DNA from 3 places in the Caulobacter sp. GW821-FHT12D05 genome. Region 1 is predicted to be linked to each of the others. Evidence: predicted binding sites of a transcription regulator. Region 1 holds the regulator's gene; each other region holds the start of a gene.
What was found. Region 1 encodes LexA, which represses DNA repair genes until DNA is damaged. Its sites were predicted from a motif close to ATGTTCNCNANNTGTTCT; they were not measured.

Region 1 (10,091 bases):
TCATCACGGGGCGATGAAACACGTGTCGCCGATCCGCCAGCAGCTGGGCTTCCGCACCATCTTCAACCTGCTGGGCCCGCTGACCAATCCGGCTGGCGCCAAGCGGCAGGTGGTCGGGGTCTCGGCCCCGCGCTTCGTCGAGCCGATCGCCAAGGCCCTGGGCGCGCTGGGCGCCGAGCGCGCCTGGTCGGTGCACGGCTCGGGCATGGACGAGCTGACCACCACCGGCGAGACCGAGGTCGCCGAGTGGCGCGACGGCCGCATCCACCTGTTCACGATCACGCCCGAGGCCGTCGGTCTGCCGCGCGCTTCGCTGGCCGACATCACCGGCGGTGATCCCGACTTCAACGCCGCTGCCCTCACCCGTCTGTTCGACGGTGAAAAGGGCGCCTATCGCGACATCGTGCTGCTGAACGCCGCCGCCGCCTTCCTGGTCGCCGACAAGGTCGAGACCCTGGTCGAAGGCATCGAACTGGCCGCCGACGTCATCGACGAAGGCCGCGCCAAGGCCGCCCTCGCCGGCCTGGTGGCCGCCACCAATTCGGAAGTACCCGCGTGACCGACATCCTCGCCAAGATCGCCGCCTACAAGCTTGAGGAGGTCGTCGACCGCAAGCGTCGCCGCACCCTGGGCGCGCTCGAGAACGCCGCCCGCAACGCCTCGTCGCCGCGCGGCTTCAAGCAGGCCCTGATCGCCGGCCACGCGCCCGGCAAGCTGTCCCTGATCGCCGAGATCAAAAAGGCCTCGCCGTCCAAGGGCCTGATTCGCGCCGACTTCGACCCGCCGGCCCTGGCCCGCAACTACGAGGCCGGCGGCGCGTCGTGTCTCTCCGTGCTCACGGATGGCCCCAGCTTCCAGGGCGCCGACGCCTATCTGATCGACGCCCGCGCGGCCGTCAGCCTGCCCTGCATCCGCAAGGACTTTCTGGTGGATCCCTGGCAGGTGGCCGAGAGCCGCGCCCTGGGCGCTGACGCTATCCTGGTCATCCTGGCCATGATCGACGACGTCCTGGCCGCCGAGCTGATGAGCGAAGCCAAGCGCCTGGGTATGGACGCCCTGGTGGAAGTCCACGATGAGGCCGAGATGGAGCGCGCCGGCGCCCTGGGCTCTGACCTGGTGGGCATCAACAACCGCGACCTGAAGAGCTTCGTCGTCGACCTGGCCGTCACCGAACGCCTCCAGGCCCTCGCACCGAAGGACGCCCTGCTGGTCACCGAAAGCGGCATCTTCACCCACGACGACGTCGTGCGGATGGAAGCTACCGGCGCCAAGGCCATGCTCGTGGGCGAAAGCCTGATGCGCCAAGCCGACGTCACGGCGGCCACGCGCGCTCTGCTCGGCTGACGGATCGGGTACGCGCCGTCTGGCGTTTTCTGCCTCGCCCGCCCACAGTCACCTCAACAAGAACACTGCCGCGCGAGGAAACGCGAATGCATTGGCTCGCCCGCGTGGTGAATTGGTCCCTCGTCGCCTTTTTCAAGCGGGAGGGCTGGACGATCGAGGGCTCGGCCCCGACGACCACCCGCAAGTTCGTGATCATCGCCGCGCCGCACACCAGCAACTGGGACTTCGTCTATTTCCTGGGCGCGGCCGACGCGCTGAACCTGAAGCTCAGCTTCATGGGCAAGGCCTCGCTGTTCCGCTGGCCGTTCGAGCGGCTGATGAAGGACCTGGGCGGCGTGCCGATCGACCGCTCCCAGTCGCGCGACACGGTCCAGGCCATGGCCGACGAGTTCGCCCGCCGCGACGAGTTCATGCTGACGATCGCGCCCGAGGGCACGCGCGGCAAGGCCAGCGGCTGGAAGACCGGCTTCTACAACATCGCCCTGAAGGCCGGCGTGCCGATGGTGCCCGGCTTCATGGACTACAAGCGCAAGGTGGTGGGCCTGGGCCCGGCGATGATGCCCAGCGGCGACTACGAGACGGACTTGGCGGCGCTGGCGGCGTTCTATGCGCCGGTCACGCCCAGGCATCCGGAGCTGAAGACCGTTCTCTAGGGCGCCACGATTTAGCCAAGCTCGCCGCCCTAACCTTAGCTTGAGCAAGCAAAGGAACGGCGATGCGCAAGTGGACTGAAGGCCTGATCGAAGCCGCCAAGACGGCCGCCATCGTGCTGGTGGTGTTCCTGATCCCGCGCACGGTCTTCTGCCAGCCGTTCACGATCCCGTCGGAGTCGATGCAGCCGACGCTGATGGTCGGCGACTACATCCTGGTCTCCAAATATCCGTACGGGGTCAGCCGCCACTCGATCCCGCTGAGCCCGCCCGTGGGCCACGGACGCCTGCTGGGCCAGGCGCCCGAGCGCGGCGACATCGTGGTGTTCAAGAAGCCCAGCGACGGCCGCACCGACGTGATCAAGCGTGTCATCGGCTTGCCCGGCGACCGCATCCAGATGAGCGGCGGCGTGGTGCGCATCAACGGCGCACCGGTGACCCAGACCCTGACCGGAATTGACGCCGACGGCTCGCCCGGCGCCTGGCCGATCCCGGTACGTCACCTGCGCGAGACCCTGCCCAACGGCCGCACCTACGCCACCAACAGCTTCGGGGCCGAGACCCAGGCCGCCAACACCGGCGTCTACACCGTCCCGGCTGGCTGTTACTTCGTGATGGGCGACAATCGCGACAACTCGCTGGACAGCCGCTTCAACCCCGGTTCGACGCCCAAGGGCTATGCCTCGTGCGCCTGGGACGTGGCCCGCGACGCCGACCTGCCGCCGGAGCTGGGCATGGGCTTCATCCCCGCCGAGAACCTGGTCGGCCGCGCCGAGCGGATCCTGTTCTCGTGGACCGGCCACGGCCTGCGCCTGGACCGCACCTTCAAGGCTCTGCCCGCCCCCAAGGTTGGCTGAGCCCGCAACCGTCGTTAGGGTCCGCGCCAGTTCGAGTTTGAGGGAATCGGATGCGGGCCTTTCTGTCCAAGCTGCGTCGCGTCTTTTCGCCCGCCCTGCCCGCTGCCGACGCCGTGGCCGCCCCGCAAGAGCTCTGGCATCTGGTCGGCGCCGCTGACGCCGACTACGTGCGTGTCGGCCAACAGTTCAAGCAGCTGTTCATCGACGCGGGCCTGCAGCCGCACCACGCCATCCTCGACGTCGGCTGCGGCATCGGCCGCGCGGCGGCGCCGCTGGTCGACTATCTGGACGAGACCGGTCGTTATGCCGGCTTCGACGTCATGGCCCAGGCCATCGACTGGTGCCGGGCCAATATCGCCGTCGGCGACCCGCGCTTCCAATTCACCCACGCCGACATGCACAGCGACCGGTACAATCCGGAAGGCTCGCAGCCGGCCAGCCGTTTCGTCTTCCCCTATCCGGACGCCAGTTTCGACTTCGTCTGGTTGGGCTCGGTGTTCACCCACCTGCTGGCCGCCGACCAGGCCCAGTTCGCCCGCGAGATCGCCCGGGTCCTGAAGCCCGGCGGGACCAGCGTCATCTCCTGGTACCTGATCGACGACGAGGCCCGCGCCAACACCGGCGATGGCCAGATCGCCTTCGACTTCGTCCACGCCCTGGACGGCTGCTGGACGGCCAACCCGGACATGCCCGAGGACACGATCGCCTACGACCTGGCCTCCATCCTGGCGCAATACGAGGCCTTGGGCCTGGACGTGCTCAACGTCGCCCTCGGCGAATGGCGTCGCCAGCCGATGCAGGACCAGGACATCATCGTAGCCCGCAAGCGCGCCTGAAAGCTTTCGTTAAGCTTTTGATTCTGGTCGACATTTACCCTATCGGCCAAGCTAGCCCTTGATTTTCCTCGCCTTTCTCCGGCGAACGACGCTCGACTTGACTTTAACGCGGAACGCCTAGAGAACATTCGAAAGGTTTGCGGTTTGTTCCGCGCTCCAATCGAGGTCGTCATGCTCACCCGCAAGCAGCACGAACTGCTGATGTTCATCCACGAACGGATCAAGGAGACCGGCGTCTCCCCGTCCTTCGACGAGATGAAGGAGGCCCTCGATCTGGCGTCCAAGTCGGGCATCCACCGGCTGATCACGGCCCTGGAAGAGCGCGGCTTCATCCGTCGCCTGGCCCACCGGGCCCGGGCGCTGGAGGTGGTGAAGCTGCCGCAGCAGGCCACGACGGCCGCCCCGCCCAAGGGCCGTGGCGCGTTCCGCCCGCAGGTGTTTGAAGGCGGCGGTTCGCCCTCGCCCGCGCCGGCTGCATCCTCGGCGCCCGCCAATGACAGCCGCGAACTGCCGATCCTGGGCAAGATCGCCGCCGGCACGCCGATCGACGCCATCCAGCACGAGCGCGAGCGCCTGCCGGTGCCCGAGGCCATGCTGGGCAATGGCGAGCACTATGTCCTTGAGGTGCAGGGCGACTCGATGATCGAGGCCGGCATCCTCGACGGCGACTACGTCATCATCAAGAAGGGCGACACCGCCACCTCGGGCGAGATCGTCGTCGCCCTGGTCGGCGAGGAAGCCACGCTGAAGCGCCTGCGCAAGAAGGGCGGCTCGATCGCCCTGGAAGCCGCCAACCCCAAGTACGAGACCCGCATCTTCGGCCCCGACCAGGTCGAGGTGCAGGGCAAGCTGGTGGGCCTGATCCGCCGGTATCACTAGGCCCCGCCCTAGCGATTAGAGATTTGGCCCCGACCTCAGCGAGGATCGGGGCCTTTTCGTATCTGGGGCCTAGAGACGCCCCTCCTCCGCCAGGCGCTTTGCCGCCTTGTCAAAGCCAGCCCAAGCCGCGGCGGCGAGCGAAGCGCCCGTGCTGACCCGGCGTACGCCCAGCGCGCCCAGGCTCTCGACCGACATGTCCGAGCCCCAGAACAGGACATTGACCGGTTTGGGGGCCACGGCCTGGACGATGGCGCGAATTTCGTCGGGATCGGTCACCGCCGGAGCGTACAGGCAGTCCGCGCCGGCCTCGGCATAGGCCTTCAGCCGCTCGATCGTCGGGGCCAGGTCACGATTGCCGCGCAGATAACCCTCGGTGCGGCCGACCAGGATCACGTCCTGGCCCGAGGCGTCGATGGCGGCGCGGGCGGCCTTCAGGCGTTCGAGGGCCACCGGCAGGTCGTAGAGCGCCGAGCCCGACCAGTCTTCGATCGACAGGCCCGCGACGCCGGCCTCGATGGCCAGGGTGACGCTCTCGCCCACGCCTTCGGCTGTGTCGGAGAAGCCCGCCTCGAAGTCGGCGTTCACCGGCAGGTCGGTGGCGGCGCACAGCTGGCGCAGGTGCTCGATCACCTCGTCGCGCGTGATCTGGCCGTCGTCCTTGCCCAGAGCCCAGGCCGCGCCGGCGCTGGTCGAGGCCAGGGCCTTGAAGCCCAGCTTCTGCAACCGCTTGGCGCTGCCGGCGTCCCAGGGGTTGGGCAAGGCGAAGCAGCCCTCGGCATGCAGGGCGCGGAAAGCAGCGCGGCGGGCGGCGAACGGGTTGGACATCACGGATCCTCCAGAAGGTCGGCGCGAGGCTTAGCCGTCCCTCGTGACATCAGGTGTCAGCAGGCGAGACCAAGGCCGATCGCCGCGCAACGGCTGAGCCCAGACGATGCGCCAGCCGTCGGGGCGACGATAGAGCTCGGCGGCCCCGCCCCGCGCGAAATCCTCGGCTGTCAGCAGCACCGCGTCGGCGCACAAAGGCGGTATCCGCGTGGGTGCGGGACCTCGGATCACCACCACCTCGCTGGCCACGCACATGCCCGATAACGTCTCGGCGTCGGGTGTCCTGCGGCTCCAGGCCAGGGACAGCCGCACCGGCGCGCCCAGGGCCGGCGCGCAGACCCGCTTGTCGCAGGCATAGAGGCTCCAGGTCGCCGGTTCGAGGCCGCGCCGCCGCGCCCACAGCTCGGCCCCGAACCGCTTGGCGTCGGTGCGCAGCAGCACCGCCGCGTCTCCCGAGCGCACGGCGGCCGTCGCGCCGTCAGCAGCGATCCAGGCGTCCGGCGGCGTAGGCCGAGGCCACAGGGCGACCGCCAGGGCCAAGGGCGCGCCGATCCAGCGCAGGCGGCCCTTCCACAGGCATAGGATCATCAGGCCCAGGAAGGCGACCACCAGCACCTGCGGCGGCGCGCTGGCCACGATCCTCTGCGCCCCGTGGGCGTCGGCGAAGCCGTTGGCGATCCCGACCATGGCGTCGATGCCCCACCCGGCCACGGCCAGGAATGGCGCGCCCAGGCCGAACGGCTCGAGCAAGGTGCCGATGGCCAGGAACGGCATGATCACGAACGACGACAGCGGCGCGACCGCCAAGTTGGCCGGCAAACCCCAGACGGCGACGCGGTTGAAATGCTGCATGGCGAACGGCGCGGTGGCCAGGCCCGCCACCAGGCTGGCCGCGACCGAGGCGGCCACCCAGACGATTCCCGCCTGTGGCCAGCGGATCCACCACGGGGTCGAGATCTCCTTCACCGGACGGGGCCAGGCCTCGGCCAAGGCCACCAGGGCGGCGGTGGCGGCGAACGACATCTGGAAGCCCGGCTCGCCGGCCGTTTCGGGCTTCATCGCCAGGATCACCAGCGCCGCCACCGCCAGCCCGTGCAGGGTGATGGCTCGGCGGTCGAACAGGATGGCCAGGAACGCCACGCTGGCCGTGATCGCCGCCCGCTCGGCCGGCGGCGGCGCGCCGGAGATCACCAGATAGCCCAGCACGGCGACGAGCCCCGCGATGGCCGCGATCTTCTTGCCCGGCGCTCGCAGAGCCAGCCACGGCCAGGCGGCGACGCCCAGCCGCACCACGCCGAACATGAAGCCCCCGACGATGGCCATGTGCAGCCCAGAGATCGAGATGATGTGCGCCAGGCCCGAGGCGCGCATGGCGTCCGTCTGGTCCTGGGTGATCCAGGCCTCGTGACCGGTGACCATGGCCGCGCCGAGGCCGCCGCTGGTCGGTCCCATCCGCGCCAGGATCCGTTGGGCCAGGCTCCAGCGGAAGGCGTTGACCGCCATGGACAACCGCAGCCGCCAGGGCGGCGGATCGAGCCGCGCGGCGTCCCAGTCGCCGATGATGAAGCCCACGCCGCCGATCGAGTCGAACCAGGCGTCGCGGGCGAAGTCGTAGGATCCCGGCGCGGCCGGCGGCGGCGGCGGTCCCAACATGGCCCGCAAGCGGATCGGCTGGCCCGGCGCCGGGGTTTCGTTCTCGCCGATCGTCACCCGGATCCGGCGCGGCGTGCGGTCAGGCGGCAGACCCGACACCCAGGCCGGCGCAATCAACAGGCGTGGCCCGCCCGCGCCGGGACTAACGACATCGACGACGAAGCCCTCTACCCGCCGCACAACCCGCTCCCCGGCCATGACCGGCGCGGCCACGCGGTCGCTGCGGACCTTGGCGGCGAGGCCTCCAGCCGCCCCGCAGGCCGCCAGACTGGCTAGCGCCACCAGCAGCGCCGCCGCGTTCCGCTGGCGAAGCGTCCACCAGACGGCTGCCAGGACCAGCGTCACGCCACCCAGCAGCCAGATTGACGGCTCACGCCCCGCTTCCAGATAGCCCGCCGCGCCGAGGCCGAACGCCACCGGCGTCCACAAGAAGGCGCGCGCCGTGTTGACGCGCAGTTCGGCGGCCGTCAGCGCCACGGCGTCTCGCCAAGAGACCCGCGTTGCCGCTGTCACCGGCGCGGTATCGGCAAGTTCCGCGCCTAACACCCGGAAACCACTGTATTTTTGACGGTTAAGCCAAGTTCGCCGCGATGCGGAATATGGCTGGTCCCGGAACGAAGCGGCATGCTAAGACGCCCCGCCCCAAGGCGCTCAGCAGTCGCCTTGCGGTCCGCGTTCCTAGACGCCATCTCGGCGTGCAGCCCCACAGTCTTGAAGCTCATGTCGAACCCCATCCCTACCGGCGTCGTCACGCGCTTTGCGCCCTCGCCCACCGGTTTCCTGCATATCGGCGGCGCCCGTACGGCGCTGTTCAACTGGTTATATGCACGCCACACGGGAGGAAAGTTCCTTATTCGCGTCGAGGACACCGATCGCGAGCGTTCGACCGAAGCGGCCGTCGCGGCCATCTTCGAGGGCCTGAACTGGCTGGGCCTGGAATCGGACGCCGAGGTCGTGTTCCAGCACACCCGCGCGCCGCGCCACGTCGAGGCCGTGCAGGAAATGCTGGCCGCCGGCCGCGCCTATCGCTGCTGGATGACCGTCGAAGAACTGGAAGTCGCCCGCGAGAAGGCCCGCGCCGAAGGCCGCGCCATCCGCTCGCCCTGGCGCGACGCCCCGGAAGGCGACCTGTCGGTCCCGCACGTGATCCGCTTCAAGGGTCCGCTGGACGGCGAGACCGTCGTGGACGACATGGTCAAGGGTCCGGTGACCTTCCGTAACATCGAGCTCGACGACCTGGTCCTGCTCCGCGCCGACGGCGCGCCGACCTACAATCTGGCCGTGGTCGTCGACGACCACGACATGGGCGTCACCCACGTGATCCGGGGCGACGACCACCTGAACAACGCCGCCCGCCAGAGCCTGATCTACAAGGCCCTGGGCTGGGACGTGCCGGCCTTCGCCCACATCCCGCTGATCCACGGCCCGGACGGCGCCAAGCTGTCCAAGCGCCACGGCGCCCAAGCCGTCGGCGAGTTCGCCGACCTGGGCTACATCCCCGAGGGCATGCGCAACTACCTGGCGCGCCTGGGCTGGGGCCATGGTGACGACGAGGTCTTCAACGACGAGCAGGCGATCAGCTGGTTCGACGTGGCCGACGTGGTCAAGGCGCCCGCGCGCCTGGACTGGGCCAAGCTGAACCACATCAACGCCCAGCACCTGCGCAAGGCCGACGACGCGCGCCTGACCGACCTGGCCCTCGACGCGGCTCAGAAGCGTGGCGAGGCCCTGCCGGCCGACGCCCGCGAGCGCATCGCCCGCACCGTTCCGGAAGTGAAAGAAGGCGCCAAGACCATCCTGGAGTTGGTCGACCACTGCGCCTTCGCGCTGAAGACGCGGCCGCTGGCGCTGGAAGAGAAAACCCAAAAGCAGCTGACCGAGGAAACCGTCGAGCGCCTGAAGCGCCTGCGGGACCAACTGGCCTCGGTCGCCAGCTTCGACGCCGCCTCGCTGGAAACCGCGTTGAAAACGTTCGCGGAATCCGAGGGCGTCGGCTTCGGCAAGTTCGGCCCTGCCCTGCGCGGGATCCTGACCGGCGGTTCGCCGGCTCCGGACCTGAACAAGACCATGGCCGCGCTCGCCCGCGAAGAGAGTTTGGGGCGCCTTGACGACGCCCTGGCGTAGCGCGCATGAGGCGCTATAACGCACCTGCGAAAACGAAAGTTGGACTGCTCGTTCCAATTTATGAAGGGGTCTAATGATGACCGATAAAGCCACGCTGACGATCGGCGACAAGAGCTACGAACTGCCGATCCTCAAGGGCAGCACGGGTCCGGACGTTCTGGACATCCGAAAGGTCTACGCTGAAAGCGACCACTTCACGTTCGATCCGGGCTTCACGTCCACGGCGTCGTGCGAAAGCAAGATCACCTATATCGACGGCGACGCCGGGATTCTGCTGCACCGCGGCTATCCCATCGACCAGTTGGCCGAGAAGTCCTCGTTCCTCGAGGTCTGCCACCTGCTGCTGAACGGCGAACTGCCGTCGGCCGACGAGTTCGCCAAGTTCGAAAAGAACATCACCTACCACACGATGCTGCACGCGCAGTTCGACGCCTTCTTCCAAGGCTTCCGCCGCGACGCGCACCCGATGGCCGTGATGACCGGCGCGGTCGGCGCCCTGTCGGCCTTCTACGCCGACAGCATCAATGTCGACGACGCCCGTGAGCGCGAGATCAGCGCCCATCGCCTGATCGCCAAGATGCCGACGATCGCCGCCCGCGCCTACAAGTACACGGTCGGCCAACCGTTCGTGTCGCCGCGCAACGACCTGTCGTACTCGGAAAACTTCCTGCGCATGTGCTTCGCCGTGCCGGCCGAGGACTGGAAGCCGAACCCGGTGCTGACCCGCGCCATGGACCGGATCTTCATCCTGCACGCCGACCACGAGCAGAACGCCTCGACCTCGACCGTCCGTCTGGCCGGTTCGTCGGGCGCGCACCCGTTCGCCTGCATCGCCGCCGGCATCGCCTGCCTGTGGGGCCCGTCGCACGGCGGCGCCAACCAGGAAGCCCTGGAGATGCTGGAAACCATCGGCTCGGTCGAGA
Region 2 (10,091 bases), 200 kb from region 1:
CTTGGGCGGCGAGTAGATCGCTCGCCGAATCGCGCGCGGTCGCAACCAACGGCAAAAGCCAGTCGGAGGCCGCGCATGACGCTGAGCGTCAACACGAACCAGCCCGCGCTGATCGCGCTGCAGAATCTGAATCGCACCAACGATCAGATGCAGTCGGTGCAGACCCGCATCAATACGGGCGAGTCGATCTCGACCGCCAAGGACAACGCGGCCATCTGGTCGATCGCCCAGGAACAGCGCGCCGACATGAGCGCGCTGGGCGCGGTCAAGATGAGCCTGGACCGCGCGACCTCGATCGCGGACGTGGCCCTGGCCGCCGGCGAGTCCGTTTCCGACCTCCTGAAGCTGATGCGCGAGAAGGTGGTGGCCGCCAAGGACACCTCGCTGACCTCGACCTCGCTACAGTCGCTGAACGCCGACTTCCAGGGTCTGCTGAAGAACCTGCAGCAGGTGATCAGCAGCGCCGTGTTCGACGGCGCCAACCTGCTGGACGGCAGCCAGGCGGCCGACATGACCTTCCTGGCCGACGCCGACGCGGCCCAGGCCATTACGCTGAGCCTGCAGAACCTGACGATGGGCGGCGGGATCAATACCCTCGACCCTACCGACAACATCCTGAGCTCGGCCAACGCCACCTCGGTCCTGACGCGCCTCGATTCGACGATGAGCGCGATCAACCAGGCCGTCGGCAACATCGGCACCCAGTCCAAGCAGATCGACGCCCACAACAGCTTCGTCTCGCGCCTGACCGACGTGCTGGAAACCGGCGTGGGCAACCTGGTCGACGCCGACCTGGCCAAGGAAAGCGCCCGCTTGCAGGCCCTGCAGGTCAAGCAACAGCTTGGCGCTCAGGCCCTGTCGATCGCCAACGGCGCGCCGCAGATCATCCTGTCGCTGTTCAAGGGCGGCTAACGCTAGGTCGATGCGCGTGGCCGGGCTAAGCTTCCGCAGGGTTTGCTTGGGATTCGGCGACGCGCATGATCGAGCTGCGAGACTTGCGGGACGAGGACGAGGCGGTTCTCTTTCAATGGCGTTCCGAGCCCGAGGTCGACCGCTGGATGTCGGACGCCGACCTGCCCAGCCGGGAGGCGCACGCCGTCTGGTTCCAGGCGCTGCGCGCCGATTCCGACATGCGGGGCTGGATGATCACGCGCGCCGGCGCGCCCATGGGCCTGCTCACCCTGACCGGCCTCAACAGCCATCATCGCCGCGCCAGCTGGAACTGGTTCCTGGGCTCGGCCGAGGCGCGGGGCAGGGGCGTTGGTCGCGCAGCCCAGGTGCTGGGTCTGGACCGCGCCTTTGGCGAGCTCTCCCTGCACAAGGTGTTCGCCGAGGTGATGGCCGACAACGACGCGGCCCTGAAGGCTCAGTCGGCCGCCGGTTTCCGTCGCGAAGGCTATCTGCGTGGGCATGTCCTGAAGGACGGCCAGCCACGCGACGTGGTGCTGCTGGGCATCCTGGCCGACGAGTGGCGCGAGCTGCGCGAAGACGCCCGCCGGGCCTTGTCGGACGCCAACCTTATCGCGGCTTAACCCAAGGTCTTAACGAGTCGTCAGCGAACCTCTGGCACAGGTACCAGCGGGGGATTTTGCGTCCCGCACAGGATTGGCCGTGATCTCGTTCGATTCGAACATTCTGCTCAGCTACTATCAGGCCCGCGCGGGCGTGACGGGTGCTGCCGCGTCTGCGCCGACGACGAGCTCCTCCGGCACGAAGGCCGTGGTGCCCAAGGCGCCGTGGCTGTCCGACGCCGCGCCGGCCAGTGAACTGGTCCGCTCCGCGCTGAACGGCCGCAAGCTGGTCGACGAGGGCGCCAACACCTCGGCGCTGAAGGGCGTCAGCCCTGACTACAAGAAGCTGTTCGCCACCTATCAGGCCCTGAACACCCTGTCGGCCCTGTCGACCCGCGCGGGTGAGAAAGGCGTCACCGATGGCGAGCTGACCAAGCTGCAGTCGACCCTGACCAAGGGCCTGGGCGAGATCAGCAGCTATGTGCAGAATCTTTCGCTGGATCAGCTGCGCCTGACGACAGGCCAGGTGATGACCAGTGACAAGTCGACCGTGGGCGTGCCCAAGGCGACCTATTCCTATACGACCGACACCCTCTACAGCGGCCAGGTGGACGACGAGGTGCCCAAGTTCCAGGGCGATGTGTCGTTCGGCGTCGCCGTGAAAAGCTTCGGCGTCACCACCAACGTGACCATGGACCTGTCCGAAATGGGCTCCAAGCCCCGGACCATGTCCAACGTCGTCAGCTACATGAACGACAAGCTGAAGGCGGCCGGTTTCAACACCAGTTTCTCGGTGCAGCGCACGACGGGCCAGGAGCGCACCGTCCAGGTCAATGGCAAGCCCGTGACCCTGCCGGCGACCGGCGACAACTTCGCCCTGAAGGTCAATGGCGACTCCGTCGAGCAACTGACCTTCAGCGCCCCGACCACGGCGCCGGCGGTCTATGTCACGACCAAGGCCGGCAATCCCGATCCTGACAAGAACGCGCTGACCGACGACGGGGTCTATGAAACGACCCTGACCAAGTACAGCGCCGCCGGGACCAATGGCGGCGCCAATGCCGGCGCGCCGGGCGGCAAGGTCTTCACGGAAACCCTGCAGGGCACGATCAATACCGTTCGCAAGTCGGTGACCGGGGCCGACGGCTCGATCTACATGCTGGCCGACGTCGATACGGCGGTCGACGGCAAGACCGACCTCAACGGCCAGGTCATCAAGGGCGAGAGCGACGTCGCGCTGCTGAAGTACGACAGCGCCGGACACCTGCTGTACGCCCGGACCCTGGGCGCGACTGACGAGGCCAACGGTCTGTCCCTGGCCGTCGCCGACGACGGCAGTGTCGCCGTGGCCGGCTCGGTCAGCGGCCGCTTGGCCGGCGCGGTCAACGGCCCGATCAACAACGGCGACTCATCGACCACCACCGACAGCTTCGTCACCCGCTACGACGCCAAGGGCGACGAGCAGTGGACGGTGCGCCGCGGCGGCCTGCAGGAAGACGAGGCCACGGCCCTGGCCTTCGGGTCGGACGGCGTTCTCTATGTCGGCGGTCGTTCGAAGTCGGATCTGCCAGGCGCGGTCGGCACGGATCCCAGCGGCGGCTACGACGCCTATCTGTCGGCCTTCGCCACGGACGCCCAGGGCCAGCCCAAGGCGCTGTTCACCCAGAAGTTCGGCACGGCCGAGAACGACAGCGTCTCGGACATCGTCGTCAACGGCTCGCAGGTCATCGTCGGCTCGAAAGAGAACGGCTCGGCCAAGTTGCGCAGCTTCGACGTGTCGGCCAATGTCGTGACCGAAAACGTCACCAAGCTGGACCAATACGGCGCTTATCAGAGCGTGCCGGTCACCTACACCAAGACCGCCACCCTCACGGCCGGCGCCACCCGCGACCTGGGCACGCTGAAGGGCGGCGACCTGGTCGGGCTGAAGATTGACGGCGGCCAGCTCTATGTCGGTGGCTCCACGGCCAATGGCGCGATGTCGATCGGCGGTGCGAACTCGGCGTCAGGCGGCCTGGACGCCTTCGTCGGCCGGGTCTCGCTGGACCTGTCCGACACCGGCTCCGACGCCATGACCTACTATGGCGGGGCGGGCGACGACACGGTCACCGGCTTCGACGTCAAGAACGGCACGGCCTGGGTGGTCGGCTCGGCCGGCGCCAATCTGGACGGCCAGGCGACGGTCGGCAGCAAGGACGGCTATGTCGCCCAGCTGAACGTCAGCACGGGCGCGGTTGACTGGAGCCAGCGTCTGACCGGCAAGGACGGCTACGCGACCCCAACCTCAGTCTCGGCCTCGGTGTCGGGCGCTTCCAGCCTGGACCTGTTCGGCCTGCCCGCTGGTAAGATGGACTTCAGCCAATCCGACCGCATCGTCTCGGCGACGGCGGCGCGGGCCGGTGACACCTTCCAGATCCGCACCCGCGAGCGCGGGACCCTGAGCACGATCAAGATCGAGGCCAACGACACGCTCGAGACCCTGGCAGACAAGGTCAAGAAGGCCTCGGGCTACCGCGCCAAGGTCGAGGTCGTGTCCAGCGGCAACAGCCGCGTGCTCAAGATCAGCCCGGCCTCGAACACCTCGACCATCGAGGTCGTGGCCGGCAAGGGCGGCACCGACGTGCTGACCTCGCTGGGCCTGGCCGGCGGTGTCGTGCGCGCCACCAAGACCGACGACGGCAAGACCGTCTCGGCCGACGGCAGCGGCCCGATGTACGGCCTGCAGCTGCCACCTGAACTGGACCTGACGACCGAGGCGGGCCGCAAGAACCTCAATACGGTCATCCAGCGGGCCATGTCCTCGATCCGCACCGCCTATCGCGAGGTCTCCGACGCGGCGATGGGGGTCAAGAGCGATAGCGGCACGGGCGCGGGCAAGTCCGGCGGCACGGTGCCGGCCTATCTGACCGCCCAGATCTCGAACTATCAGGCGGCCCTGAACCGCCTGACCGGCGGCGGCTAACCCTTTTTCCGAGGTCGCCGAGCTTGAAAGCGTCATCGACGCGTCGTAGCCAGTGGCCATGGACTTTCTGAAAGATCGACGGATCATCATCGGCGGCGGCGCGACGCTCGCGCTGCTGGCTGGTCTGGGCATCGCCGTGGCCCTGATGTCGGGCCACGACAAGAAACCCGCCGAGGAGCCGCCGGCCTCGCGCGCCGGCCTGATCGTCGAGACCGGACGCGACGACGACGCCAAGCTGGACCCGGCGCGCCCGCTGCGGTGCTTCGTGGGCGGCAGCTTCGTCGGCGAGATCACCCTGGCCGAGTGCGCCAAGAAGAACGGCGTGGCCACCGGCGCGCTGGACGTCGGCGTGGACGAGACCGGGGCCCTGGCCGCGGCCGACCAAGCCGGCACCGTCCTGACCCCGCTGCCGCCGACCCCGACCGTGACCGCGCCCGCCGCGACCACGCCGTCGAACCCGTCGACGCCTTCGACGCCCGCCAGCGCCTCCAACAACACCCCTCTGGCCGCCTGCTGGCGTTACGCCGGCAACGAGTGGCGACGCCTGCCGGGCGACATCACCCTGAACGCCTGCGCCCAGCAGCTGTTCGGCGGCCGCTGCGAGCGTTCGGGCGGCGCCACCTATGGCCGCTGGGGCGAGGAAACCCTCCGCCTGGTGCCGGGCCGCGTCGAGATCTCGTCGGACAACCGCAGCTTCCACACCGCCTTCGATCAGGGCCCGAACTGCTCTATCCCGAACGGCTGATTGGTTTTATAAGTGTAATCCATGAAGCACGCCGTCCTCGCCACCGCCGCCGTCCTGGCCGTCTCCGCCCTCGGGCTCTCGGCCTGCGAGAAGCAGACCAAGGCGCCGTTCGAGACGGGCGTCTGCTTCCAGGTGGCGACCAACAAGGACGGCACGCTGCGCTACAACCCCTTGGCCCGCAACGTGGCCCAGATGGAGCTGTGCGCCGCCGAGCTTGAGGGCGCGCGCATGCGCTTTGTCCGCCTGGGTCAGTCCAACAGCCAGAGCATGGTCGGCGCCTATCAGGGGTCCTTCATCTTCCTCGAGAAGGAAGGGATCTATGTGGGCCAGACCTATGAAGGCCCGCGCTTCATGTCGCTGGTCCGCACGGGCGACGGCCGCCTGGCCGTGCCGGGCGCTATCCGCCGCGAGCCCGCCCAGTAGCGCTTCGACGGAAGAGGGCGGGGCGGTTCGTCAGTCCACAGCCCTCTTGCTCGTCCACAAGAACGTTCCGGGAACAAAACTTGCATCCCGCTTAAGCGCTCGTTAACGTCCGCCCTCAGATTCCGGCGCAAGGGTCGCTGGGCGAGAACAAGGGCGAGCGATGGCTGGCAGCGTCAACAAGGTCATTCTGGTGGGCAATCTGGGGGCCGATCCCGAGATCCGCAGCCTGGGTTCGGGCGACCGCGTCGCTAACCTCCGTATCGCCACCTCGGAAACCTGGCGCGACCGCAACAGCGGCGAGCGCAAGGAAAAGACCGAATGGCACCGCGTCGTGATCTTCAACGACAACCTGGTGAAGGTCGCCGAGCAATACCTGCGCAAGGGGTCGACCGTCTACATCGAGGGCGCCATCCAGACCCGCAAGTGGACCGACAACACCGGCGCCGAGAAGTACTCGACCGAGATCGTGCTGCAGAAGTTCCGTGGCGAACTGACCATGCTGGGCGGTCGCGGCGATAGCGCCGGCGCCTCGTCGGGCGGCGGTGACGAATACGGCGGCGGCTATTCGGGCGGCGGCGGCGGCAACTTCGGTGGCGGCGGCGGTCAGCGCAGCCAGCCCAGCGGCCCGCGCGAGAGCTTCTCGGCCGACCTGGACGACGAGATCCCGTTCTAGGAAAACGATCATTTCACCGGGTGTGCGGATCGTCACAGTTCGATCCGCGCCTCGGCCTTAGACAAGACCGGTCTGCTTCTTGTGGGAGTCGGACCGGTGGGGACAGTGGAGAGCCCGGACGGCGGCCTCGAGCCAATGACGGAGAGCCCTCCACGGGGGCGAACGGCGAGCGGACCTCAGATGGTCCCTCGCCGTTTTCTTATTGGTTCACTTCACGACAAAGCGGACCAGGCCGTAGCTTTCGTCCTTGGCCGTCGCAACGCCAGAGGTTTGACCAAAGGTGGCTTCAAACCAGATCTTTCCCGTGACCTTCTGGGCGTAGGCGATCGCGTAGCGTTCGAACTTGTCGGTTGCTAAGCCAGCCTCTTCATAGTCGCGTTTGTTCCAGGCGGCCGACGCCGAAATGGACCATGTATTGTCAGCATTCTTTTTGCTGAGGACGACGCCGAACTGGCTGACCTTGGCCGATTTCGTCGCGCTCGCCACCGTTACCTTGTCGTCGCTGCTGTAGTGGGCGAAGGCGGTCAGGTTGCCGGGCGGGGACAGGCATTTGCCGTCCCTGTGGGTCTCGATCTCGCTGGCCTCCAAGGCCATGGTCTCGGTGGACTCCTTCGATTTCGATCGGCAGTCCTTATAGGCTCCCAGGGGCAGGCGGAACGCGGCCCACGCCTTGCCGCCGGTACTCTTCATGTTTGACAGGCTGTAGGTGTCGGACGCCCATCCCGTACCGCCGGCCACTTGCAGGCTGACCGTGTTTTCAGCCGCCAGCTTCGCGCGCTTGAAGCAGCGGGCGACCCTGGCCTTGTATTTCGTTTCTGCCGCTTGAGAAGCGGACAGGCTCTCGACTTGCTGGTTCTTCCAGGCCGTGATGACGTCTCTGAGCAAGGGGGGCAGGGCCATTTGAACGCTTGAGATGCTGTCGGCGGTCTGAAGCGCTGCAGGAGGCGGCGTCGAGCCTAGGGCAGTGATCGCGATCACCTTGGCCTCGGCGACCTTCGCCGGATCGGTGTTGAGAGCCGCGATAAGCGTGTTCCGGATGTGGCTAACTTCCTGCCCGCTGTCCTTAAGGCAGGTTAGATGCGCATCATTGAAGCGCGGATCCGCTTTATCGAGCAGTTCGGTGGATAGGCCGACCGCGGCGCCCAGCCCTTTGGACGCGTCGGTTACGACGGGGGCGCCTGCGGCGCTGAAAACCGTTCGCGCTGCGGTGCGCGTGAACCAACTCGTGTCCTTCTGGTAGTTGTCTGGAGTTAGGTAAAGGCCCGCTCCAGAGACCCAATAGGGACGAAGCGCTACGGCGAAGCCGGGTTTTTCGCCCGTGAGAATGACTTCCTTGCTGAGGTCGGGGCCGAAGGGCGCGGAGAAGCTGAGCTCCGGAGTGTTCTCGACCATGCCCAGCGCCGGCGCCGCCGGTACGGCGGTATCGTACTCGTATAGCTTTGCGTTTTTGATGTCCCCGTAGCTCTGGAGCTTGAGCTCCTTTTGGTCCTCAGCTGCGGCTACGCCCGCAAACAAGGCGAAGCTAGTGCTGGCAAGGATCAGGAAATGACGGGCCATTTTCTACGCCTCCAGGAAGAGGTCGATGGATTCGTCGGGCATCTCCACGACGGTGTCCTGAGCCGGTTGGCCTTGCGGATCGGCGCCGATGGCCGTCAGCGGGGTTCCATCAAGGGTGACGACGACCCGTACAGGTTCTTCCTGGCTCGTGACTGGATTTGTCGCCCGCGCCGCTAGCGAGAAGTGAAATATTGGTGGCGCCCCCGCACTGCTTGGAGGGAGGGGGGCTGAGCCCGGATCGGCCGGCTTGAGCGCTGGGCCGTCCTGAACTTGGAATGTCCACGAATGGGCGTCGCCCGGATCCGGTTCAATGGTTGCGGTGTTTGCTCCTGGACCGAACAAGAGAAGATCGCAGCCAGGTTGTGACGCGTTAGCGCCGAAGGTGGAGATCTTGAGCACACCGGGTTGGATCGCGCCGAGATAGCTCGGCGCCAGCATTTTGGTCGTCATAACAGCCCCCTCTGTTAACCACAGAGAACGCTGATATTCTAAATTGCGCAACCATCAGGTGTTCTGATTTTGGGTTCCTGTTCAGATTGTTTGCAGGTCCTGAGGTAACAACGCCTCCGGATCCGCCCACCGATACCGCACCACCTCCACCTCGCGGCCGCCCGGGACCTCCTCGCGATACCGCGCCGCCTCGACGCCGCCCTTGCGGATGTAGAAGCCCAGCGCTGCCTCATTGGGCGCATAGACCTCCAGGTGCAGCGGCGCGCCGCCGTGGCTCTCGATCAGCCACCGCGCGACCTCGGCCAGCAGGGCGCCGCCCAGGCCGCCGCCCTTGCGCTCGGGTGCGACGTGCAGGTTGTCGAGCAGGCAGCCGACCTGCGGGTTCAGCCGGAACGAGGCATAGGCCAGGCCGACCGTCGTCTCGCCGTCCATCGCCGCCAGGATCAGGTCCTTGGCCGGGTCGAAATCGTCGAACCGCGCTCGCCACGTCGCTCGCGAGACCTCGAACAGTTCGTGGTCCAGGAAGGCGTCGCCATAGAGGCCGCGATAGGCGATCTGGCGGCTGCGGGTGTGCAGGTCGGCGATCGCATCCGCGTCGTTTCGGGGCGTTTCAGAAGCGTGGCCGAGTCGGACGATGTGCGGATCCATGCACACATGGAAGCTTTTCGCGGTGCGAAGACAACCCGCCCCAATCGTCCGGTTTCGGCCCAAGTCGCGGCTTTGCGGCGCGGATGTTCGAAATCTGGCCAGGCCTATCGACCGGACAACGTTGTCATTGGAATTATTTGCCGAATTCTATTGTTATCGCTTGGAACGCGAAGCGCCAGTGGACGCGTTCTTGGACGAAGTGCTACTGAAACGCCCGGATATTGCACTGCGGGATCACGACATAGCAGTGCTGTTCCAGGGCGAGACGACCTCCAAAGAGAGGCGCGGCCTTCTTCACTATCGCAGGGTGAGAACAAATGCCGGTTGAGACGTTGACCAAGGCCCGTTGGGTGTACGCTTTCGGTGGAGGCGGCGCTGACGGCGACGCCTCGATGAAGAACCTGCTCGGGGGCAAGGGGGCCAATCTCGCGGAGATGTCGGCCCTGGGCCTGCCGGTGCCGCCGGGCTTCACGATCACCACCGAGGCCTGCGTCCACTACTATTCCAACGACAAGCAGTACCCGGCCGAGCTGGCCGACCAGGTCAAGGCTGGCCTGGCCAAGATCGAAGAGATCACCGGCAAGAACTTCGGCGACGTGGCCAACCCGCTGCTGGTCTCGGTGCGCTCGGGCGCCCGGGCCTCGATGCCAGGCATGATGGACACGGTGCTGAACCTGGGCCTCAACGACGAGACCGTCGAGGGCCTGGCCAAGCTGTCGGGCGACCGCCGCTTTGCCTATGACAGCTATCGCCGCTTCATCCAGATGTACTCGAACGTCGTGCTCAATCTGGAGCACCACATGTTCGAGGAGATCCTGGACGACCACAAGGATCGCCTGGACGTCCAGGTCGACACCGGCCTGACCGCCGACGACTGGGCCGACGTGATCAAGGACTACAAGAACGCCGTCCGCGACCAGCTGGGCAAGCCGTTCCCGCAGGACGCCCAGGAACAGCTGTGGGGCGCCGTCGGCGCCGTGTTCGCCAGCTGGATGAACGACCGCGCCAAGTTCTATCGCCGCATGCACGACATCCCCGAGAGTTGGGGCACGGCCGTGAACATCCAGTCGATGGTGTTCGGCAATATGGGCGACACCTCGGCGACCGGCGTGGCCTTCACCC
Region 3 (10,091 bases), on a different contig from region 1:
CGGTTTGTGGAACCGGAGGTCCTCAGTTCAAGCCTGAGAGGCGGTACCATCGTCACCGAAAAGCCCGGGGTTCGCCTCGGGCTTTTTGCGTTTTGGTCGCCCGCTTGCATTTTAGTCGCCTGCCCGACCCTTGCCTCCAAAATGTCATCGGTGTGGGATCGAACAGCACTGCTTCGCGTTCAGATTCCCATGGGGGACAGGCGTATGGTTTTGGGTTTCCCGCCCGGCGCCCCTGGACCTAGGTCCGGTTGGCGTAGTTGGTCGTCGTGGGTCCTCACGGCGACGGCTTTCGCCTGCGCGTTCGCCGGCGCCGCCCTGGCGGGCGAACAGGAACCTGGCTACGCGCTGAAGGCCGGCTACCTGGCCAAGTTCACCCCCTTCGTCGATTGGCCCGAGACCGCGTTCGAGGCGCCCGGCAGTCCGTTTCGCCTGTGTGTCGGCGGCCGTGACCCGTTCGGGGGGACCATCGACCGCGTCGCCGGCGCCCTGCATGTCGGCGACCATCCCGTGATCGTCATTCGTCTGCCGACCGTGGCCAAGGGCATGGGCTGCCACCTGCTGTTCCTCAGCGCCTCGCGCCAGCAGACGCCGCAGCAGATGCTGGCCGTGGTGGCCGGCAAGCCGGTGCTGACCGTGGCCGACGAAGACCTCGAGGCCAGCGGCGCCATGGTCCAGTTCGTGACTGTCGAGAATCGCCTGCGCTTTTCCATCCGCGCCGACGCCGCCCAGGCGGCCGGCCTGACCCTGAGCTCGAAGCTGCTGGCCTTGTCGGCGCCGCTGCGGGATAGCGGCAAATGAAGCTGCCTCGGATGTTCGTTGTCGGCCGCATGGGCTTCAGGCCCGCCTTGACGGTGTCGATGGCCATCGGCCTGGCCGTGGCCATCGTCGCGGCCGCTTTCGGCATGGCCGCCTATAATGAGCATCTGGGTCAGCAGGAGCGCCACCGCGCGGCCGAGGTGCAGCTGCGCATCCTGGCCGGCAGCATGGCCGCGCCGCTGGCCTTCGACGACCGCTCGGCGGCGCGCGAATATGTCGGCGCCCAGAGTTCAAACCCCGACATCGAGGCCGTGGCCGCCTACGACATGCAGGGCCAGCTGACCGCCAGCTTCACCCGCTCCGGCGCGCCGCCGCCGCCGGCCCGCAACGTCCTGGGTCCGCCACGCCTGGACGGGGCGCGACTGGTGCTGACCTCGCCGGTGACCGAGGGCGAGACGGTGCTGGGTTCGGTCTATCTGCGATCGGTGCTGGAATCGCCGTCTCGGCGCGCCATGCGGTATGCGGGCTTTGCCCTGCTGATCGTCATGGCCGCCCTGCTGGTGGCCGTGCTGGGCGCAGCGGGCGCGCGCGAGGGCGAGGCCAATCGCAAGCTGCAGGCCGAGATCCGCGAGCGAGAAAAGGCCGAGGCGGCCCTGCGCCAGTCACAGAAGATGGAGGCCATGGGTCAGCTGACCGGCGGCGTGGCCCACGACTTCAACAACCTCCTGATGGTCGCCTCCAGCGGCATCGACCTGCTGGACCGCACCACCGACCCCGCGCGGCGCGAGCGCCTGCGCCAGGGCGTGCGCCAGGCCATCGACCGTGGCGCCAGCCTCACCCAGCAGCTGCTAGCCTTCTCGCGCCGCACGCCGCTGAAGCCCGAGGTGGTCGATATCGCCACCCGTCTGGCCGGCATGCACGCCCTGCTGGACCGTTCGTTGCGCGAGGACGTCAAGGTCGAGATCAACCTGCCGCCGCACCTGTGGCGCATCGAGGTCGACGCCTCGCAGCTGGAAGTGGCGGTGCTGAACATCGCCATCAATGCTCGCGACGCGATGCCCGACGGCGGGACCATCACCATCGAAGCCCGCAACGAGCCCTCGGGCCGTCCGGACGGGGCAGGGGACCAGATCCGCCTGGCCATCCGCGACACCGGCGTCGGCGTCGCGCCCGAGATGCTGACCCGGCTGTTCGAGCCATTTTTCACCACCAAGGCCGTCGGCAAGGGGACGGGCCTGGGCCTGTCGCAGGTCTATGGCTTCGCCCGCGCGTCGGGCGGCGAGGCGGGAGTGGATAGCAAGCTGGGCGAGGGCACCACGATCTGGCTTCGCATCCCGCGCTCGACCAAGGCCCTGCCCAGCGAACCGGCCGCTATCGCCCCGCGCAAGGCCGGGCCGATCGGCCGCTATCGCATCCTGCTGGTCGAGGACGACGACAGCGTCGCCCAGCTGGTCGAGGAGATGCTGCGCGAGCTGGGCTATGAGGTCGTGCGGGCCGGCGAGGCCATGGGCGCCCTGGATGTGCTGCGCAAGGACGGCGCCTTCGACCTGGTTTTCAGCGACATGGTCATGCCGGGCGATATCGGCGGCCTGGACCTGGCGCGAGACATCTCGCGCCTGCGGCCCAGCCTGCCCGTGATCCTGACTACTGGCTACAGCGCCGCCGCCGCCGCCGCGACCAACGAGGGCCGGCGGGTGCTGATCAAGCCCTACCGCATCGAGGCGCTGGCCACCGAGCTCGACACGGCGCTCCAGCGGGCCAGCTAGGGTGTAGGAACTGGGCCTGCGCCGGATCGGTTGAAGTCATTCACCGATCAAGGAGCACGCCATGTCCAAGCCGCCCCCCATCCCGCCCGAACAGCGCGCCTTCAAGGGCCAGAAGCCGGACCTGGATGACGGTCAGGCCGAGCTGGCCGGCAAGCAGCCGGGCAACGCCGACGTGAACCTCGACGAGCAGGGCAGTTCGGGCAATCTGCGCCAGAACACCAGCCGTTCGGGCAACATCCAAGACCGCTGATCCCCCAAGGGCCTTTAAGCCTGTCGAGCGGCCGAGCGTCGGCCGCTCGACACTGCGAACCTTTCGCAAAACCTCTTTTGATTGAGATGCTTAGCCTTCGGAACGGCCGGGGCGGTGAGGGGGTTTGTTGGCGGTCGGGGATATCGAGGGAGTCATTCCATGGCCGCCGCCGCCAAGTCATCCAGCAAGACCAAGTCCGCCAAGCCGCGCAAGTCGACCCGCCGCACGGGTCGCCGCGATCCGCTGGCCATCACCCTGCTCAAGAAGGACCACCGCGAGGTGGAGGCGATGTTCGACGAGTACGAACAGCTCGAGAAGGACGCCGACAAGCTGGCCCTGTTCAACCAGATCGCCCTGGCCCTGAAGGTCCACACCCAGATCGAGGAAGAGGTGCTCTATCCGGAGAGCCGCGGCGAGGTCGAGGACGACCTGATCGACGAGGCCTATGTCGAGCACGACGGGGCCAAAAAGCTGATCGCCGAGATCGAGGCGATGAAGCCTAGCCAGGAATTCTACGACGCCAAGGTCAAGGTGCTGGGCGAGTACATCAAGCACCACGTCAAGGAAGAGGAGCAGCCCGGCGGCTTCTTCGCCCAGGCCAAGAAGGGCGACGAGGACCTCGAGGCTATGGGCGAACGCATGAAGGCCCGCAAGGAAGAGCTGATGGCGGAGTACAGCGGCAAGGCCGTCAACTAAAGCTAGCCAGCGCTGAACAGACGCCCGGCCGAGAGGCCGGGCGTTTTGCTATGTCAGCCCCGCCAGCTGCCCCGCCAGCCGCAGGTCCTGCACGAACTCCGCATAGGCCCGCGCCTTGGCGTCCTCGTCCGGCAGGCGTAGCAGGAACGACGGGTGGTAGGTCACCACGCCCTGGCTCTGGTCGGGCAGTTGCAGCGCCTTCCCGCGATTGGCCCCGATCGGCGTCGGCTTGCCCATCACGCTCAGGGCCGCCGTGGCGCCCAGCATCACCACCACCTTCGGCCGCACCAGGCGGCGCTCGGCGTCCAGCCACCAGCGGCAGGCGGTGACCTCGCCCCGGTCCGGCGTCTTGTGGATGCGTCGCTTGCCGCGCGGCTCGTGCTTGAAGTGCTTCACGGCATTGGTGACGAAAGTCCGGTCGCGGACCACGCCGGCCTCGGCCAGAGCCCTGTCGAACACCTGGCCCGCAGGACCCACGAACGGACGGCCCGCGAGGTCCTCCTGGTCGCCCGGCTGTTCGCCCACGAACATCAGATCCGCCTTGGCCGCGCCTTCGCCCGGCACGCCTTGCGTCGCGTCGCGCCAGAGGTCGCAGCGACGGCAGACCTGCACGCCGGCATGGACCTCTTCCAGTGTCGTCGGTGCGCCTTGGCCGTACGAGGCGTCGCGGGCGTGGCGCAGGGCGGCCTTCAGCACACGGTCGGACGGCTGGCGAGGCGTGGCGGCGACCATGGCGGTGGCGCGCTCCTGCGCGGTTTCGATCAGCTCGGGAATGAGCGCCGCCTCGGGCAGGTTCCGCCAATAGCGTTTCGGCATCTCCTGGCGCATCTGCTTGGGGTTCAGGCGGGCCGGATTGAAGATCGAGGCGTAGTAGGTGCGCCAGAGCTCTTCCTGGGCGTCCTCGGACGGCGCGTCGGCCGGATCGGCGCCTTCCGACACGTACAATCGCTCGCGGTCCCAGGCGACGCAGGCGTCAGGCGTCAGGATGGTCCAGTCCATGTTGGTGAAGCGGCGCACGAAGAAGCCGGCGGTGGCCTCGGTCACGCGGTGGGCAGGCTCGAACCAGGCGGCATAGGTCTCGGTGGCGGTGCCCTCGATCAGGCGAAAGCGGACGAAGGCCTTCATCTTGTGCGACGCGCGGCTGACGGCCTTGGCCATGTCGCGGGCGCGGGCCATGTCGGGATCGGCCGGATTGTCGATCAGCCGCGGCTCCCGCTCCAGCCGCCACAGGATGCGGTAGAGCAGGGCGAGGCGGTCGGGGCTGCGGTGTTGGATCACCTGCTCGGCCAGTTCGACGAAAGCGGCGGGGACGGTGAAGTTGGCCGTGCTGGAGGACGCAGGCGAAGCATCGACGTCGAACAGCTCCCGCTCCACTGTCCACACCACCGCTTCGGGGCTCACCCCCTCGGCCCGCAGAGCTCGCGCGGCCGTGCGCCAGCCGGCGAAGTCGATCTCGGACGCCAAGCGCACCACCCGCATCAGAACAGGTTCAGCTGCTGGGGCTGGACCAGGGCGGCCTTCAGGCTGTCGTGATCGGCCAAAGCCCCGGGCGTCCAGTCGGCGGTGACCACGAACGCCCTGGCGCGCTTCAGGACGGCCCCGACGCGTTTGAGGTCATCGAGGGTCAGGCGGGTGATCTTCCGGGCCGCCAGGATGCGTTCCACGGCCTTTGCGCCCAGGCCCGGCACGCGCAGCAACGTTTCCTTGTCGGCCGTCTGGATGTCGACCGGGAACTTGCCCCGGTTCCTCAGCGCCCAGCCGGTCTTGGGATCGACCGAGAGGTCCAGGTCCTCGCCCTCGGCCACGATCTCGGGCCGTTCGAAGCCGTAGAAGCGCATCAGCCAGTCGGCCTGGTACAGGCGATGCTCGCGCAGCAGGGGCGGGCGCGAGAGCGGCAGGCGTGAACTGGCGTCGGGGATCGGGCTGAAGGCCGAGTAGAACACCCGCCCCAGGCGATAGGCGCCGTACAGGCTGGCGCTGCGGGCCAGGATGTCGCCGTCCTTGGCCGCGTCGGCGCCGACGATCAGCTGGGTCGACTGGCTGCGGGCGAACGACCGCCTGCCGGCTTTCTTCGCCGGCTCGGCATGGTCGTCGATCGCCAGGCGCATGCGGCCCATGGCGCGCTTGATGTCGGTGGGGCTCTTCTCGGGGGCCAGGGAGGCCAGGCTGTCATCGCGCGGCAGCTCGATATTGATCGACACCCGGTCGGCATAGAGGCCCGCCTCGGCCGCCAGCTCGGGCGAGGCTTCGGGGATCAGTTTCAGGTGGATGTAGCCCCGGAAATCGTGGTCTAGCCGTAGCGATTTCGCCACCCGGACCATCTCCTCCATCGTGTAGTCGCCCGTGCGGATGACGCCCGACGACAGGAACAGGCCCTCGACATAGTTGCGCTTGTAGAAGTTCAGGGTGAGGTCGACGACCTCCTTCACCGTGAACCGCGCCCGCGGCGTGTTCGAGGACACGCGGTTGATGCAGTACGCGCAGTCGTAGATGCAGAAATTGGTCAGCAGGATCTTCAGCAGGCTGATGCAGCGACCGTCGGGGGCATAGGCGTGGCAGATGCCCATGCCCTCGGTTGAGCCCACGCCCTGACCGCCGACTGAGGTCCGTTTCTCGGCGCCGGAAGAAGCGCAGGACGCGTCGTACTTGGCGGCGTCGGAGAGGATAGCGAGCTTGCGTCTGAGATCGAGAACGGCCATGCGCGGCACGTTATTGTTCTCTTTTTGTTCTGGAAAGTCTTCACGCGCGACGAGGGCATGAGGCTCAACGTCGCGCGTGAAGGGAAGCGTCGGGAGGCGGACACTTTGTGGCGTCCGCCCCTCGCTGAGGGATTAGCCGTTGACGGCGTCCTTCAGTTGCTTGGCCGGCGTGAAGGCGACCTTCTTGCTGGCGGCGATTTCGATGGTCGCGCCCGTGGCCGGGTTGCGGCCGGTGCGGGCCGGCTTGGCCTGGACCTTGAACTTGCCGAAGCCCGGGATCGAGACTTCTTCACCCTTCACGGCGGCGTCGGAGATCGACTTGAAAACGCCGTCGATGATGGCCTTGGCTTGGGTCTTGGTCAGCTTGTCGTCGGCGGCGACAGCGGCGTCGACCAGATCGGAAACGTTCGTCATCTCTAAGCTCATGTCCTGTGAATCAGGGAGTTGTGAGCCTGCCGAGGCGTTTTGGGTTTGTCACCCGTTAGGGAAGGTTAAAACGCCGATTCATGGGGGCAAAACGCCCGTGGGCCGGGGATTTTTACGAAATCGTCGCCTCCGGAACGGCCAAGTTCAGGGCAAAAGCGTTAATGTTGGTCTTGGAAGTGGACTATCGGGCGACTCATGCACCAGGTGATTCTGCACGGAATCGCCTCCGGCCTGGTCCGCCGCGCGCTCAAAACGCCAAGTTAGGAACGCCCCCACGGCCCAGCCATTTCTCCTGCGAACCTCTCAAGGAGAACTGCCATGACCGACGTCGACAACGGATGGGACGGCCAGGACGGCGCCGAAGCGCTGGACGAGGATGTCGTCGGCAAGGACGGCGAACTGCGCACCTTCGAGGAGCTGCCGGACGTGCTGGACGTCACCCAGGCCGAGGGCGACGCCGACGATGACGACGCCCTGATCGCCGAAGAGCTGGACGACGACGAGATCATCGAACTCGAGCAGGACGAGGACGGCGACCCCGACGACGTGCGTCCCGAAGTGTTTGACGGCGAGTAGCCAAGCGATGGTGACGCGCAAGCTGGCGGCCTACCAGGCCAAGCGCGACTTCAAGCTCACGGCTGAGCCTTCAGGCGAGGTCGAGGTCGCCGTGTCCGAGCGGGCGCGTTTCGTCATCCAGAAGCACGACGCCACCCGGCTGCACTACGACCTGCGGCTGGAGCACGAGGGTGTCTTCCTGTCGTGGGCGGTGACCCGGGGGCCGTCGCGCGATCCGCATGACAAGCGCCTGGCCGTCCATGTCGAGGACCACCCGCTGGCCTATGGCGACTTCGAGGGCACCATCCCCGAGGGCCAGTACGGCGGCGGCACGGTGATGCTGTGGGATCGCGGCTGGTGGGCGCCCGAGCCGGGCTTCGACCTGGAGAAGGGGCTCAAGAAGGGCGAGATCAAGCTGGTCTTCGCCGGCGAGCGGATGAAGGGCGGCTGGGTCCTGGTTCGGATCAACAACGACAAATTCGCCAAAGGGAAGTCGGGGGGCGGGAAACGCGAGAACTGGCTGCTGATCAAGCATCGTGACGAGTTCGCCATCGAGGGCGATCTCGACTTCCTGGAGGACACCAGCTTCTCGATCGCCTCGGGCCGGACGATGGACAAGATCGCCGCCGGCAAGGGCAAGGCCCCCAAGCCGTTCATGACCGACGCCGGCCCGGCCCCGGACGCGGTGTGGAACAGCAAGACCTCGCCCGAGGCCAGCGGCGAGAAGGCGGCCGAAGAGACGGGCGCGCCGAAGCGAAAAACGGCCAAAGCCAAGACGGCGGCCAAGATGCCCGACTTCATCCCGCCGCAGCTGTGCAAGCTGGTCGATCGACCGCCCGGCGGCGCGGGCTGGGTGCACGAGATCAAGTTCGACGGCTATCGCATGCAGTTGCGCATCGAAGGCGGCCAGGCGGCCCTTCGCACCCGCACGGGCCTGGACTGGAGCAACCGGTTTCCGCAGCTGATCAAGGACGCTGCCGATCTGCCCGACGCCCTGATCGACGGTGAGATCGTGGCTCTGGACGAGGCCGGCTCGCCCAGCTTCGCTGGCCTGCAGGCGGCGCTGTCGGACGAGGTGACCGAGGACCTGATCTTCTTCGCCTTCGACCTGCTACATGCCGAAGGCGAGGACCTGACGGACCAGCCGCTGGCGGACCGCAAGACGCGGCTGAAGGCGATGCTGCCGAAGGACGGCGAGCGCATCCGCTATGTCGAGCACTTCGCCAGCGGCGGCGAGGCGGTGCTGCAATCGGCCTGTCGGATGTCGCTGGAAGGCGTGGTCTCCAAGAAACTCGACGCGCCGTATCGCTCGGGCAAGTCGGCGACCTGGACCAAGGCCAAGTGCCGGGCCGGCCATGAGGTGGTGATCGGCGGCTGGACGACCACGGGCGAGGCGTTCCGATCGCTGATCGTCGGCGTCTACAAGGATGGTGACCTGGTCCATGTCGGCCGGGTGGGTACGGGCTTTGGCCGCGACAAGGTCGCCAAGCTGCTGCCGGCCCTGAAGAAACTGGCGCGCAAGACCTCGCCGTTCAGCGGCAAGGGCGCGCCGAAGGGCGGGGCTAGCGTGCATTGGGTCGCGCCTGAGCTGGTCGCCGAGATCGAGTTCGCCGGTTTCACGGGAGAGGGTTCGGTGCGCCAGGCGTCGTTCAAGGGACTGCGCGAGGACAAGCCCGCCAAGGCCGTCGAAGCCGAGGCCCCGGCGCCGGTCGAGGAGGCGCAGCTCGTTACGCCGAAAGCCGGCAAGGCCGCGGTGCTGGGCGTGGCGATCTCCAATCCCGACAAGCCGCTGTGGTCGGACGCCGGCGACGGCGCGCCGGGGAGCAAGCTGGATCTCGCCCGCTACTTCGAAGCCGTTGGCCCCTGGATGCTGGAGCACGTGAAGGGCCGGCCCTGCTCGGTGATCCGCATGCCGGATGGCATCGGCCATGAGACCTTCTTCCAGCGCCATTCGGGCAAGGGCGTCTCGGCCTTGATCGACGAGGTCACGGTCAGCGGTGACCGCAAGCCGTATCTGGTCTTCAACACGGTCGAGAGCCTGGTCGCCGCCGCCCAGTGGGGCGCGACCGAGCTGCATCCCTGGAACTGCCGGCCGGGCGATCCCGAGGTCCCGGGGCGGCTGGTCTTCGACCTGGACCCCGCGCCGGACGTGGGGTTCGACGCCGTGATCGAGGGCGCGCGCGAGATCCGCGACCGGCTGGAGGCGCTGGGCCTGGTCCCGTTCTGCAAGACCACCGGCGGCAAGGGGCTGCACGTGGTCACGCCGCTGAAGGGGACGAAAGTCGACTGGGACGCCGCCAAGGCCTTCGCCCGCGAGGTTTGCGCCCGCATGGCCGCCGACAGCCCCGACCAGTACCTGCTGAACATGTCCAAGAAGGAGCGCGGCGGGAAAATCTTCCTCGACTACCTGCGCAACGACCGCATGAGCACGGCGGTGGCGCCGCTGTCGCCACGCGGCCGGCCGGGCGCGCCGGTATCGTGGCCGGTGGCGTGGACCCAGGTGCGCAAAGGGCTGGATCCGTCGCGCTTCAACATCCGCACCGTTCCGGGGCTGGTGAAGGACCTCGACGCTTGGGACGCCTATGCCGACAGCGAGCGGGACCTGGCGACGGCGATCAAGAAGCTGGGCAAGGCGTAGGACGGATTTTACAGTGCTGCGATCCGGCGCCTTCGAACGTCGGAATAATGGGAGGGCGACATGGCCCAAGAGCACGCGCTGCAAACGCTGGAGACTTGGCACGACCTCCTGGAGAAGCGCGAGTTCGACCGCCTGCGGCCTTTGGCGGCCGACACAGTCGTTTTCCGTTCGCCGGCCTTCTTCACGCCGTATCCGGGCGTAGAGCCGCTGGTGCACATCATCGCGACGGTCAACACCATCTTCGAGGACTTCGCCTACCACCGCACGTTCTGGTCGGAGGGGCACGAGTCCGTCGTGCTGGAGTT

Region 2: ssb (single-stranded DNA-binding protein) is a predicted target of LexA. The motif match lies at 5,701-5,718, and genes of this name have one in related genera.
Region 3: AC1RRR_RS09690 (putative DNA modification/repair radical SAM protein) is a predicted target of LexA. The motif match lies at 6,181-6,198, and genes of this name have one in related genera.

Annotation. Positions count from the first base shown of each region.
Region 1 is NZ_JBXAQO010000001.1:1,018,201-1,028,291, forward strand. It holds gene trpD (anthranilate phosphoribosyltransferase) at 1-559, shown strand, start outside; gene trpC (indole-3-glycerol phosphate synthase TrpC) at 556-1,344, shown strand; gene AC1RRR_RS04400 (lysophospholipid acyltransferase family protein) at 1,431-1,997, shown strand; gene lepB (signal peptidase I) at 2,060-2,851, shown strand; gene AC1RRR_RS04410 (class I SAM-dependent methyltransferase) at 2,902-3,687, shown strand; gene lexA (transcriptional repressor LexA) at 3,859-4,566, shown strand; gene AC1RRR_RS04420 (isocitrate lyase/PEP mutase family protein) at 4,636-5,391, opposite strand; gene AC1RRR_RS04425 (ComEC/Rec2 family competence protein) at 5,422-7,557, opposite strand; gene gltX (glutamate--tRNA ligase) at 7,765-9,168, shown strand; gene gltA (citrate synthase) at 9,245-10,091, shown strand, end outside.
Region 2 is NZ_JBXAQO010000001.1:820,251-830,341, forward strand. It holds gene AC1RRR_RS03495 (flagellin) at 76-912, shown strand; gene pseH (UDP-4-amino-4,6-dideoxy-N-acetyl-beta-L-altrosamine N-acetyltransferase) at 978-1,532, shown strand; gene AC1RRR_RS03505 (hypothetical protein) at 1,612-4,473, shown strand; gene AC1RRR_RS03510 (hypothetical protein) at 4,532-5,218, shown strand; gene AC1RRR_RS03515 (hypothetical protein) at 5,240-5,641, shown strand; gene ssb (single-stranded DNA-binding protein) at 5,802-6,314, shown strand; gene AC1RRR_RS03525 (hypothetical protein) at 6,522-7,871, opposite strand; gene AC1RRR_RS03530 (hypothetical protein) at 7,875-8,321, opposite strand; gene AC1RRR_RS03535 (GNAT family N-acetyltransferase) at 8,403-8,969, opposite strand; gene ppdK (pyruvate, phosphate dikinase) at 9,287-10,091, shown strand, end outside.
Region 3 is NZ_JBXAQO010000002.1:463,273-473,363, reverse strand. It holds tRNA gene AC1RRR_RS09720 (tRNA-His) at 1-49, shown strand, start outside; gene AC1RRR_RS09715 (TOL_0243 family YfiR-like periplasmic protein) at 205-798, shown strand; gene AC1RRR_RS09710 (ATP-binding protein) at 795-2,522, shown strand; gene AC1RRR_RS09705 (hypothetical protein) at 2,584-2,772, shown strand; gene AC1RRR_RS09700 (hemerythrin domain-containing protein) at 2,932-3,468, shown strand; gene AC1RRR_RS09695 (UdgX family uracil-DNA binding protein) at 3,517-4,947, opposite strand; gene AC1RRR_RS09690 (putative DNA modification/repair radical SAM protein) at 4,947-6,167, opposite strand; gene AC1RRR_RS09685 (HU family DNA-binding protein) at 6,300-6,581, opposite strand; gene AC1RRR_RS09680 (hypothetical protein) at 6,912-7,169, shown strand; gene ligD (DNA ligase D) at 7,177-9,786, shown strand; gene AC1RRR_RS09670 (nuclear transport factor 2-like protein) at 9,847-10,091, shown strand, end outside.